One region of the Modicisalibacter sp. 'Wilcox' genome, then DNA from elsewhere that is predicted to be linked to it. Evidence: predicted binding sites of a transcription regulator. Region 1 holds the regulator's gene; each other region holds the start of a gene.
The links. Region 1 encodes PhoB, which activates phosphate uptake and scavenging genes when phosphate is short. Its sites were predicted from a motif close to TGTCATANNNNTGTCANA; they were not measured.
Positions count from the first base shown of each region.

Region 2: the regulator PhoB is predicted to act here: its motif matches at 2,566-2,583, upstream of G7A98_RS04445 (DUF6482 family protein).
Region 3: the regulator PhoB is predicted to act here: its motif matches at 1,771-1,788, upstream of G7A98_RS15000 (esterase-like activity of phytase family protein).

Region 1 covers NZ_WNXF01000002.1:241,021-245,205, forward strand. Annotated here, with positions in the region: gene G7A98_RS03040 (chorismate lyase) at 1-462, shown strand, start outside; gene ubiA (4-hydroxybenzoate octaprenyltransferase) at 493-1,392, shown strand; gene phoB (phosphate regulon transcriptional regulator PhoB) at 1,519-2,208, shown strand; gene phoR (phosphate regulon sensor histidine kinase PhoR) at 2,219-3,568, shown strand; gene cysZ (sulfate transporter CysZ) at 3,648-4,185, opposite strand, start outside.
Region 2 covers NZ_WNXF01000003.1:222,238-226,422, forward strand. Annotated here, with positions in the region: gene dnaB (replicative DNA helicase) at 1-283, shown strand, start outside; gene G7A98_RS04435 (hypothetical protein) at 386-688, shown strand; gene G7A98_RS04440 (EAL domain-containing protein) at 755-2,527, shown strand; gene G7A98_RS04445 (DUF6482 family protein) at 2,651-2,953, shown strand; gene G7A98_RS04450 (DUF393 domain-containing protein) at 2,957-3,340, opposite strand; gene hemH (ferrochelatase) at 3,501-4,185, shown strand, end outside.
Region 3 covers NZ_WNXF01000019.1:7,932-12,116, forward strand. Annotated here, with positions in the region: gene G7A98_RS14995 (DMT family transporter) at 1-786, shown strand, start outside; gene G7A98_RS15000 (esterase-like activity of phytase family protein) at 758-1,729, opposite strand; gene dapB (4-hydroxy-tetrahydrodipicolinate reductase) at 1,859-2,686, shown strand; gene carA (glutamine-hydrolyzing carbamoyl-phosphate synthase small subunit) at 2,982-4,127, shown strand; gene carB (carbamoyl-phosphate synthase large subunit) at 4,179-4,185, shown strand, end outside.

The DNA of each region.
Region 1 (4,185 bases):
TGGTGGCAGTGGCTGGCCTCGCGCGATTCGCTGACCCGGCGGCTGGGCGCGGCGATGCCGCAGCCCTTCGCCGTGCGCCTGCTCGCCCAGCGCCTGGCCCGCCCGCGCCGCGACGAGGCCCGTGCCCTCGGCGTGCCCGCCTCGCACTATGTCTGGTGTCGCGAGGTGGCGCTGTGCAGCGGCGACACGCCCTGGGTGCTCGCCCGCTCGGTGGCGCCGCTGACCAGCCTGACCGGCCAGCGGCTGGGCCAGCTCGGCGAGCGCTCGCTGGGCCACTGGCTGTTCCGCCAGCCGGATCTCGAGCGCGGACCGATCGCGATCACCCGTGGCGCGCCGCCCTTTCCGACGGCCGAGGCGCCCTGGGGACGGCGCTCGCGCTTTCGCCACGGCCGCTTCGAGGTGCTGGTCCAGGAGTTCTTCCTGACCGCCATGGCGGATGAACTGGGGCTGGCGACTCGCTAGACTGTGGCCCGATCGTTCTCGGAGGCTGTCATGCAACCCACCCCGCGTCCCGTCGGTCTGGCTCGCCTGCATCCCGCGCGCCTGCCCGCCTTCCTGCACCTGACCCGGCTCGACCGGCCGATCGGCACCTGGCTGTTGATGTGGCCGACCCTGTGGGCCCTGTGGATCGCCGCCGACGGCCTGCCCGAGCGCGCGACGCTGCTGATCTTCGTCGCCGGCGTCTACCTGATGCGCGCCGCCGGCTGCGTGATCAACGACTACGCCGACCGCCACTTCGACGGCCACGTCAAGCGCACCCGCGATCGTCCGCTGGCCACCGGGCGGATCGGTGCGGGCGAGGCCCGGGTGCTGTTCGCGGGGCTGGTCGCCGCGTCCTTCGTGCTGGTCTGCTTCACCAACGCCTTCACGGTGATGCTGTCGTTCGGCGGGGTGGCACTGGCCTTCGTCTATCCGTTCATGAAGCGCTATACCCACTGGCCGCAGGTGGTGCTCGGCGCGGCCTTCTCGTGGGCGATTCCCATGGCCTTCGGCGCCGTCCAGCAGCAGCTGCCGGCGGATGCCTGGCTGCTGTTCCTCGCCAACGTGCTGTGGACGGTGGCCTACGACACCGAATACGCCATGGTCGACCGCGACGACGACCTGAAGATCGGCATCAAGTCCACCGCCGTGCTGTTCGGCCGCCACGACAAGCTGATCATCGGTCTGCTGCAGCTGGCTACCCTGACCCTGCTGGCGGTGGTGGGCGTGCGCCAGGCGCTGAGCGGCTACTTCTGGGTCGGCCTGACGGCGATGGGGCTGATCTTCGTCTACCAGCAGTGGCTGATCCGCGACCGCTCCCGGGAACGCTGCTTCCGGGCGTTTCTCAACAACCACTGGGCGGGGCTGGTGCTGCACGCCGGCCTCGTGATGGCGCTGTGGCCCGAGGGCTGATGCGGGGCTGGCGGCCGTCCGGCACCTGTCACAAGCTTGTCATGTCCGCGCGTTGTAATCGTCATCGTCCTGTCACCGACGGATGCCTGCCGCGGGCGGTGTCCGTCACCCCACGAGGCCAGGGAAATGACATCCAAGACCGTTCTGATCGTCGATGACGAGCCCTCCATCCGCGAGATGATCGCCGTGGCGCTGGAGATGGCCGATTACCGGGTCCTGGAGGCCGACAATGCCCAGGACGCCCACGCCCTGATCGTCGACAGCCAGCCCGACCTGCTGCTGCTCGACTGGATGATGCCCGGCACCAGCGGCATCGAGCTGGCGCGGCGCCTGAAGCGCGAGGAGACCACCGCCGAGTTGCCGATCATCATGCTCACCGCCAAGAGCGAGGAGGACAACAAGATCCTCGGGCTCGAGGCCGGCGCCGACGACTACATCACCAAGCCGTTCTCGCCGCGCGAGCTGGTCGCCCGGCTCAAGGCGGTGCTGCGCCGCACCACGCCGCGGGGCGTCGAGGAGGTGGTGGAGGTCGACGGCCTGATGCTCGACCCGGCCAGCCACCGGGTATCGTCCCACGGCCAGGCGCTGGAGGTCGGCCCCACCGAGTACCGGCTGCTGCAGTTCTTCATGACCCACCCGGAGCGCGCCTATACCCGCGGCCAGTTGCTCGATCAGGTGTGGGGTGGCAACGTCTACGTCGAGGAACGCACGGTCGACGTGCATATCCGCCGCCTGCGCAAGGCACTGGGCGAGGCGCATCAGCACCTGATCCAGACCGTGCGCGGTACCGGCTATCGCTTCTCGGCGCGGGGATGAGATCACCGGCATGTACTACTGGAACAACGAGCTCTGGCGGCTGGCCTACCTGGTCGTCGGGCTGGGCCTGCTGGGCTGGGTATTCGGCAGTCTCGGCTGGGGCGTGGCCGCCGGTCTCGCCCTGTTCGTGCTCATCCACCTGCGCCACCTGCGCGAGCTCTACCAGTGGCTGAACAGTGATCCGAGCCAGGAGCCGCCGGCGGGCAGCGGCGTGTGGGGCGACCTGTTCGATCGCCTCTACCGTTACCAGAAGGTCCAGCGGCTGACCCAGCAGCGTCTGCGCGACGTGATCCACCGCATCCAGGAATCCGCCGAGGCGATGCGCGACAGCGTGGTGATGCTCGACAACCAGGGCAACATGGACTGGTGGAACAGCGCCGCCGAACGCATGCTCGGCCTGCAGGCCCGTCACGACCGCGGCCAGCCCGTCACCAACCTGCTGCGCGACCCGCGCTTCATCGACTACTTCAACGCCCGCGACTACCGCGAGCCGGTGGTGCTGCCCTCGCCGCTGCGCGACGACCTGATGCTGCAGTTCCAGATCACCCTCTACGGCGACAACGAGCGCCTGGTGATGGTGCGCGACATCACCCGCCTGCACCGTCTCGAGCAGATGCGCCGCGACTTCGTCGCCAACGTCTCCCACGAGCTGCGCACGCCGCTGACCGTGCTCACCGGCTATCTCGAGACCTACACCGAGCATGCCGACCAGCTGCCGCCGCGCTGGCAGCGCGGCCTCGGCCAGATGCAGGACCAGACCCGGCGCATGCAGAACCTGGTCGAGGACCTGCTGCTGCTGTCGCGGCTGGAAACCGATCACCAGACCGAGCGCAGCGTGCCGGTGGCCGTGGCGCCGCTGCTGGGCAGCGTGCGCGACGACGCCGCCGCCCTGGCGGGCGGCGGACGCCGGGTGCGCATCGAGACCGCCGAGTCGCGCGACCTGCTGGGGGTCGAGGCGGAGCTGCGCAGCGCGGTCTCCAACCTGGCCTTCAACGCCGTGCGCTACACCCCCGAGGACAGCACCATCACCCTGCGCTGGCGCCCCTGGCAGGACGGCGCCGCCCTCGAGGTCGAGGATGACGGCGACGGCATCGACCCGGTGCACCTCCCGCGCCTGACCGAGCGCTTCTACCGGGTCGACAAGGGGCGCAGCGCGGCCACCGGCGGCACCGGTCTGGGGCTGGCGATCGTCAAGCACGTGCTGCTGCGCCACGATGCGCGCCTGGAGATCGAGTCACGCCCCGGCGAGGGCGCGCTGTTCCGTTGCGTGTTTCCCGCCGCCCGCCTGATCCGCCGCCCCCTCGGCGAGACCGGCTCCGACACCGAGGTCACGTACCGCACCGCCGACAGCGGGCAATAGCGGGTGACGGCGGGTCGTCGCGCACGCCGCACGGCTCCGGCCGGGCAACCCGCCACCCGGGATGCTGCCCTTTACCCCATCAGGGACGCTTCGCCCGCTCGGCCGCTACCGGCAGGTCCCGGTAGTGCTGCTGCCACATCAGCACCGCCCCGGCGACCGCACCGGGCAGCAGCAGCAGGTTGAGCACCGGTACCCAGCTGGCCGCCATCACCCAGCCGCCGAAGGTCAGCGTCGGCCACCAGCGCGAGCGCAGACGGCGGCGCATCTCGACGAAACTGACCAGGTTGTTGTCCATCGGGTAGTCGAGGTAGGTGACCGCCATCATCCAGGCCGAGAAGGCCGCCCATAGAAACGGCATCACCAGGTTCAGCCCGGGCACGAAGCCGAGCAGGAAGAGCAGCGCCATGCGCGGCAGGATATAGCCCAGCTTGACCAGCTCGCGGCCCAGGGCGTCGACGGCGGCGCGGGCGAAGCCGCGATCGTCCAGCGGCGGCCGGCCGGTGACCTGGCGCTCGACCTTCTCGGCGAGAAAGCCGTAGAAGGGCGCGGCGATCAGGTTGGCGACCAGCGTGAAGGTAAAGAACACCACCACCGCGAGGCTCGCCACCAGCAGCGGC
Region 2 (4,185 bases), on a different contig from region 1:
GTCGCAGCTCAACCGCTCGCTGGAGCAGCGGCCCAACAAGCGCCCGGTGATGTCGGACCTGCGCGAGTCCGGCGCCATCGAGCAGGACGCCGACCTGATCGCCTTCGTCTATCGTGATGAGGTCTACAATCCGGATAATCCCGACAACAAGGGGCTGGCCGAGCTGGTCATCGGCAAGCAGCGCAACGGGCCGATCGGCACCGTGCATCTGGCCTTCATCGGCAAGTACACGCGCTTCGAGGACCTCGCCCCCGACAGCTACGGCCAGCACTTCGGCGAATGACCCGGGGTTGAGGCCGGACGGTGCGGCCGTATAATGCCGCCCCTCGGGCGTCAACCGGCCCCGGGCCGACCATCGACGGCACAGATGACAGAGGAGAGATCCATGGCGGGCGGATATCGTCGCGGCTATCGCAAGCGTACCCCCAAGCTGGAGGCACGCGGCACGCTCGAGAGCATCGAGCGCGAGGGCCCCTTTCAGGAATGGCTGGGCATGCCCGACCTGTACCGCTACACGCTGGTGGTCGACGGCGAGACCTACAGCTACCAGACCGAGGACGCCGAGCTGCCGGTCGGCGAGGGCGATTACGTGGTGTTCCGCTACAAGCAGACCAAGGCCGGCAACTGGGTCGACCGCAACTCGCTGGGCATCGCCATCGACCCCTCGACCTACCGGCCCGACGCCTGAGGATCGCCGCCACCGGCAGCGGTGGCGGCCGTGAAAGGGCGCCCGTGTCACGCAAGTGTCATCGTCATGTCGCTCAATGGCGGCATGAATCCCGACATCTCCTGTATCTCGCCGATTTCCGGGCTGGATGCCTTCATCGACACGGCGGCCGTCACCGTCCACTTCCAGCCGATCGTGGCGGTGCATTCCGGCCATGTCTTCGCCTATGAGGCCCTGTCCCGCGGGCCGGCCGGCACGGCGCTCGAACCGCCGCTGGCGCTCTTCAGGGCCGCCCGGGAGCGGCACCTGCTGGCGCCGTTGGAGGCGGTGTGTCGCGAGCGGGCCATGACCCGCTGGGTCGACGAGGGGCTCGACGAGCGGCTGTTCATCAACGTCTCGCCGGAAGTGCTGCTGGATCCGCAGCACCGCAGCGGCGAGACGCGCCGCCTGCTCGAGACCCTGGGGCTGCCGCCCCATCGCGTGGTGATCGAGCTGACCGAGCAGTCGCCGGGCATCGATCCGACGCTGATGGCCGAGGCGGTGCGCCACTACCAGTCGATGGGCTTCGCCATCGCCCTGGACGATCTCGGCGAGGGCTATGCCGGGCTGCGCCTGTGGTCGGAGATCGCCCCGGATTTCGTCAAGCTCGACCGGCATTTCGTCAGCGGGCTCGACGGCGATCCGGTCAAGCGGCGCTTCGTGCGGGCGATCATCGACATCGCCCACAGCATGGGCTCGCAGGTGATCGCCGAGGGCGTCGAACGCGAGGCGGAACTGGCCTGCCTGGTGGAACTGGGGGCCGACTACTGCCAGGGCTGGCTCCTCGCCCATCCGGCGCCGGACCCGGCCCGGCGGCGGCCGGCGCTGGAGGAGCGGCTCGCGACCCTGACGCGGCGCCACCGTCTGCCGCTGGAGGCGGTGATCATCGAACGGCTCTGTACCCGGGTGACGCCGCTGGCGGCCGATGCTAGCGTGGCCGAGGCCAGCGAGCGCTTTGCCGCCGAACCCGACTCGCGCTGCCTGGCGGTAGTCGACGAGCAGGCCGTCCCCATCGGCGTGCTCGATCGCCAGCGGATCCTGGCGCTGCTCGGCAAGCGTTTCGGCTTCGACCTCCACGGGCGTCAGCGGGTCACCCGGGTGATGCGCCACGCTCCCTTGTGCGTGGAGGGCAGCGCCTCGCTCGACCAGGTCTCGCGCAAGGTCACCGGGCGCGAGCGCGACCTGCGCGACGAGGACTTCGTGATCACCGAGGCGGGGCGCTATCGCGGCATGGGGCGGGTGGTCGACCTGCTGCAGGTCATCACCGAGCAGCGTGTCGAGATCGCCCGCCAGGCCAACCCCCTGACCCAACTGCCCGGCAATGCGCCGATCCGCGCCGCCCTGGACCGCTTCGCCGGGCGCGCCCGGCCCTTCATCGCCGCCTATCTGGATCTGGACCACTTCAAGCCGTTCAACGACCGCTTCGGCTATGCCCTCGGCGACCGCCTGCTGCTGACGCTGGCCGAGCTGCTCGGCGAGTCGCTGCGCGATGGCGACTTCCTGGGGCATCTAGGCGGCGACGACTTCGTGCTGCTGCTCGACGACCCTCGCGATCGCCACGCCCGCCTGGCCGACATCCAGCGACGCTTCCGACGCGCCTGCGAGGCGCTGATGCCCGAAGCCATCGTCCGGGCCGACGGCTTCGACGGGGTGGACCGCTTCGGCCAGCGTCGCGTCTTCGGCCTGCCGCGGCTGTCCATCGCCGCGCTGATGCTCTCCGGTACGCGCCGGCCGGCGAGTTTCGGGGACTGCTGGCGCAGCCTCAAGGCGCAGGCCAAGCGCGACGCCACGGGGCGCGTGGTGGCCCGTTACCCGGCGTGAACTTCAGATGCGTTGCGTGGTCTGCAAAGATTGACCGCTGACATGGACCTGTCACACCCGATGGCTAGCCTGACTGGATAAGCAGGCCCGCCAATGGATCGACAAGCACAAGGAGGGAGCCTCATGGAGCTTCACGCACTCAAGCACTACGTGCACGAGCACGACAATTTCGAAGTTCGCGTCATCAGCCACGCCGGCAGCCGTTTCTACCAGGTCGAGCTCGAGGACCTCGAGGGCCAGCGTCACCTGCTGACCCGGCAGGGCAAGCCGATGCTGTTCCGCGCGCTGGACGACGTCTACCTGGAGCTCAAGCGGGCCGGCATCCACCGCGCCTATCTGGTCCAGTTCGTCGCCCACGACGAGATGATCGGCCACGAGGCCCACTATCACGAGCCGCTGGCCTCGCGCATGCCGCTGGTCTTCTGAGGGTCAGTACCGGGTCGGCAGCAGCCGGCCCAGGGTGAAGCGGTGCCGCGCCACCCACAGGTAGCCCCGATCGAGAATCCCCTTCAGCCCCGGCCGGTGTGACAGCCATACCAGCCGGCGATAGCCCAGCAGGGCGAGCATCGCCCGAACCGCCTCCATTCCCGCGAACCACTCGCCTCGCCCGTCGCGGGCGAACATGCGCCCCAGCAGCTCCTCCCAGTCGCGCCCCCAGGCCGCCGGCGAGAACTCCGCTGCACGGATGTTCACGCAGCGGATGCGCTCGCGATGGCGTTGCCGGTGGATCCAGGCGACCTGACGTCGGCAGATCGGGCAGTCGCCGTCGTAGAGCATCGTCAGCGGCGCTCGGGCGGTGGCGGGTGAGGTCATGCGTCCTCCGAGACGTTGCCGGGCAGGCGTGCTGCCCCGGTGTCCAGTTGTTCAATCGTTGTACAAATGGCCGAGATAGTCACGCTTCATTCCCCCGGCGAGCCGGGGGCTTGGTAGACTGCCCGGACTGTCACCTGCTTGCGTTCAAGGAGAGTCGTTCATGTCTCAGCCCCGCTTCGGCGTCCTGCTGGCCAACCTCGGTACCCCCGATGCGCCGACCCCGGCGGCGGTGCGCCGCTATCTGGCGGAGTTCCTGTGGGACGAACGGGTGGTGGATGTCTCGCGGCCGCTGTGGTGGCTGATCCTGCACGGCGTGATCCTGCGCGTGCGCCCGGGGCGGGTGGCCCGCAACTATGCCGCGGTCTGGCAGGACGAGGGCTCGCCGCTGCTGGCGATCGGCCGCCGCCAGCAGCGCGCCCTGGCCGAGCGTCTCGCCGAGCGCTTCGGCGAGACGATTCCCGTGGAGCTGGCGATGACCTACGGCAACCCGAGCATGGAGCGGGCCGGCCAGGCCCTGCGCGATGCCGGGGTGTCGCGCATCCTGGTGCTGCCGCTGTTCCCGCAGTTTTCGCGCTCGACCACCGCGGCGGTCTTCGACCGTCTGGCGCGGGCGCTCAAGCCCTGCCCGCACCTGCCCGAGCTGCGGTTCGTCAACGACTATCACGCTCATCCGGCCTACATCGAGGCGCTGGCGGCCAGCGTGCGCGAGCACTGGGCGAGCCAGGGCGGCCAGCGGGGGCGGCTGCTGATGTCCTATCACGGCATTCCCAAGCGCTATGCCGAGTCGGGCGACCCCTACCCCCAGCAGTGCGCGGCCACCAGCCGGGCGCTGGCCGAGGCGCTGG
Region 3 (4,185 bases), on a different contig from region 1:
GCTGCGTTGGCCCTGTCGCCGCTGCTGTTTCATCATGCCGATCGCTGGCCGGGCCTGGCGGGGCTGGCGCTCTACGCGGTCATGGGTCTGTGCCTGGCGGGTTTCTTCGGCACCATGTTCTGGGCGGCGCACCGCGCCACGGCGCTGTCGATGGCGACGCTCTTCGTCAGCGTGCCGCTGCTGGCCTTCGGCCTGGGCCTGATGTTTCGCGTCGAAAGCCTGGCCTGGCGGCTGCCGGGGGTGCTGCTGCTGGGGGCGATCGGCGCGCTGGGGCTGGCCTGGGCGGAATCCGGCGGGCGGCTCGACGGCATGCGCTTCGGCATCGGCGAAGCGGCGTTCTTCGTGGGCTGCGTGGCGTCCGCGCTGTACCCGGTACTCAGCAAGTGGGGGCTGGCGCGGGGCTGGCTGTCGCCGCGCGCGGGGCTGCGCACCTTCTGGAGCCTGCTGGTCGGTGGTGGCCTGATCGGACTGCTGGGCCTGATCGGCGAATCGCCGAGTGATCTTGCGGGCATGACCGTCGGTGACGCCGCGCTGCTGGTCTATCTGGGGCTATTCTCCAGCGGGCTGACCTTCTGGCTGCAGCAGCGCGCCACGGCGGTGCTGACGCCGGCCGCCGTGACGGCCTACGGCTATCTTGTGCCGTTCGTGTCGATGCTGGTGCTGTTCGTGCGCGAGCCGCAGCACATCGGCTGGGAGTGGCTGCCCGGCAGCGCCCTGGTGCTCGCGGCGATCGCTTTGCTGCTGCGCCGTGATGCGGTCAACCGTCGGCTGCAGGCGGCAGCGTGAAGCAACTGAGCAGGGTCTGCTGAAGCACGCTGAAGTTGTCGTCGCTGACCATCAGGTAGCGCCGGTCGCCAAGCGCGACGAGGCCCTCGAAGTTGTCGACCCGCCAGCCCTCGCCGCTCGACAGCCGGGCGAGGTCGGTGACCGCCACCTTGCCGTCGTCGCCGAGGTGGGCCCGCCGCAGGCTGATGACCAGCGGCGCCGGCGGAGCGAAGGCTCGCTCCAGGGCCAGCAGGTCATCGCCCTCGGTGGCCAGGTCGGTGAGCGCGCTGCCCGCCTCGTCGGCCAGCGGGTAGCGCCATTCGCGGCCGCCGGCGAGCGAAAACAGCCGGGTGACGCCGGCGTCGCTGCCGGCCGGCGGGCTCTCCAGGCCGACGATTACCCCGTGGTCTTGCGTCACGGTCAGCGCCTCGGGACCGGTGTTGTCGCCGGCGCCGCGCAACCCGGTGGGGCGCAGCGGCGGGTCGAGCGCGCGACCGTCGGCGGAGAAGCGCTGCAGGCGGGTATCGCCCTCGAAGCCGATCAGCAACCGTGTATTGCCCGGGGCGCCGTCGTCGGCGCGTTCGAGAATCAGCGATTCGGCATCGGCGGCTTCGGTCGGCAGGGGGTGGCCTGCAGTATCGCGAAGCACGTGGCTGGCGAGCGGGACCAGGCCGGTGAGCGTGCCATCGGTAAACTCTAGCCGCGCGCGGTGCACGCGACCGCGGTCCGAGAGCAGGTAGAGCTGCGCTGCGTCGGCATCCCAGCTCAGCGCGGACAGCCCGCCCAGCGGCGTATCGCCGAGCCAGGCTTCCGGTAGCGCTAGAGTACCGCACCACGCCACGTGCACGGGCCGCTCGTGCGTCTGCGTCGTGGCGAGTGAGGTGGGGCGAACCCCCGCGGCGCAGCCGACCGTCAGCAGCAGGCAGGCGGTGATGAGGAGCGGGCGGCGATGATAAGCAGGCATGGCGGCTCCGGCGAGGACGTTCGTTCAGCGTAGGAAACGGCGATGGCGGTTGCATGACAGACGCCCTGACGGTGCGTTGATATACTGCGCCACATCGCCATTTCGACAGTTGCGCAAGGAGTAGTTCGCATGTCCCGCACCCCCGTTCGTATCGCCGTCATGGGCCCCGCCGGTCGCATGGGGCGCACGCTGGTTTCGGCCGTGCATCAGGATGAGGCTGCCGAACTGACCGCCGGCATCGTGGCGGCGGGCAGTTCGCTGGCCGGTGCCGATCTCGGCGAGTTGGCAGGCGTCGGCCGGTCGGGCGTGAGCGCCAGCGACGACCTGATCGCCGTCGTCGATGACTTCGACGTGCTGATCGACTTCACCAACCCGTCGACGACCCTGGCCAACCTGGCGTTCTGCGCCGAGCACGGCAAGCGCATCGTCATCGGCACCACCGGCCTCGACGACGCCCAGCTGGCCGAGCTCGATGGCTATCGTGACCGGGTGCCGATGGTCTTCGCCCCCAACATGAGCGTCGGGGTCAACCTGACGCTGAACCTGCTGGCCACCGCCGCCCGGGCACTGGGCGACGAAGGCTACGACATCGAGGTGATCGAGGCACACCATCGCCACAAGGTCGATGCGCCCTCCGGCACCGCGCTGAAGATGGGCGAGGTGGTCGCCGATGCCTTGGGACGCAATCTCAAGGAGCATGGCGTGTTCGCCCGCGAAGGGCAGTGCGGACCGCGCAGCGACACGGAGATCGGCTTCGCCACGGTGCGCGCCGGCGACATCGTCGGCGAGCACACCGTGATGTTCGCCACCGAGGGCGAGCGCATCGAGATCACCCACAAGGCCTCGAGCCGCATGACCTTCGCCAGGGGGGCGGTACGGGCTGCGCGCTGGGTCGCCGGGCGCGACGCGGGCCGCTACGACATGCAGGACGTGCTGGGGCTGGCCGGGTCGGTCTGACCCGCTGGATCGTATCGCCGCCGGGGGTAGCCCGGGCGGCAAAAATCGCGTAAAATCCAGTCAATTTGGCCGGGTGAAGGCGATCAGCAAGGCCACATATGCCGAATCGATGACAACAAGCGGGATGAAACCGTCTTTACCGGGTTTCGTCCCGCTTTTTTACGACCTGCGTGTCGAGATCGGCCGGCTGCGCGTCCTGTCCCCACCCGCCTGATTGATCCCTCGAACGGCAGCCCGCGTGGCGGTACGGCTGGGCAGGCACCACGATTCACGACAAGCAATGGAGGACGTTGCGTTGAACAGACCCGCGATACTGGCCTTGGAAGATGGCAGCGTGTTTCAGGGTAGCGCCATCGGCGCCGATGGACAGACCAGCGGCGAGGTGGTGTTCAACACGGCCATGACCGGCTATCAGGAAATCCTCACCGACCCCTCCTACACCCGACAGATCGTCACCCTGACCTATCCGCACATCGGCAATACCGGGACCAATGCGGAAGACGTGGAATCCGGCCGGATCGCCGCGGCGGGCCTGGTGATCCGCGATCTGCCGCTGCTGGCCAGCAGCTTCCGCAATCAGCAGACGCTCGACGACTACCTGCGTTCCCAGAACATTCTCGGCATCGCCGATATCGACACGCGCCGCCTGACCCGCCTCCTGCGCGACAAGGGCTCGCTGAACGGGGCGATTCTCGCCGGCGCCGAGGCCGAGGGGGACGCCGCCGCCGAACGCGCCCTGGCCGTGGCGCGGGACTTTCCGGGCCTCAAGGGCATGGACCTGGCCAGGGTGGTGTCCTGCCAGTCGCCCTACGCGTGGAGCGAGGGCGAGTGGGCGCTGGGGGCCGGCTATGCCGATGCCGCGGCGGGCGAGCGCCCCTTCCACGTGGTCGCCTACGACTACGGCGTGAAGCGCAACATCCTGCGCATGCTGGCCTCCCGCGGCTGCCGCCTGACGGTGGTGCCCGCCCAGACGCCGGCCAGCGAGGTGCTGGCGCTCGACCCGGACGGCATCTTCCTGTCCAACGGCCCCGGCGACCCGGAGCCTTGCGACTACGCGATCACGGCGCTCCGCGAGCTGCTGGAAAGCGGCGTGCCGCTGTTCGGCATCTGCCTGGGCCACCAGCTGCTGGCGCTGGCCTCCGGGGCGAAGACCGTGAAGATGAATCACGGCCACCACGGCGCCAACCATCCGGTGCAGGACCTCGACACCCGACACGTGATGATCACCAGTCAGAACCACGGCTTCGCGGTCGACGAGACCACGCTGCCGGCGACCCTGCGGGCCACGCACCGCTCGCTGTTCGACGGTACCCTGCAGGGCATCGAACGCACCGACCGGCCGGCCTTCAGCTTCCAGGGCCACCCCGAGGCGAGCCCGGGGCCGCGGGATGTCGCGCCGCTGTTCGACCGCTTCGTCGGCATGATGCGCCAGCGCCGCTGAGCCCCAGCCGTCTGCGTCGCCGTTCGTCACTTCTTTTTCGCGGGAATCGTCATGCCTA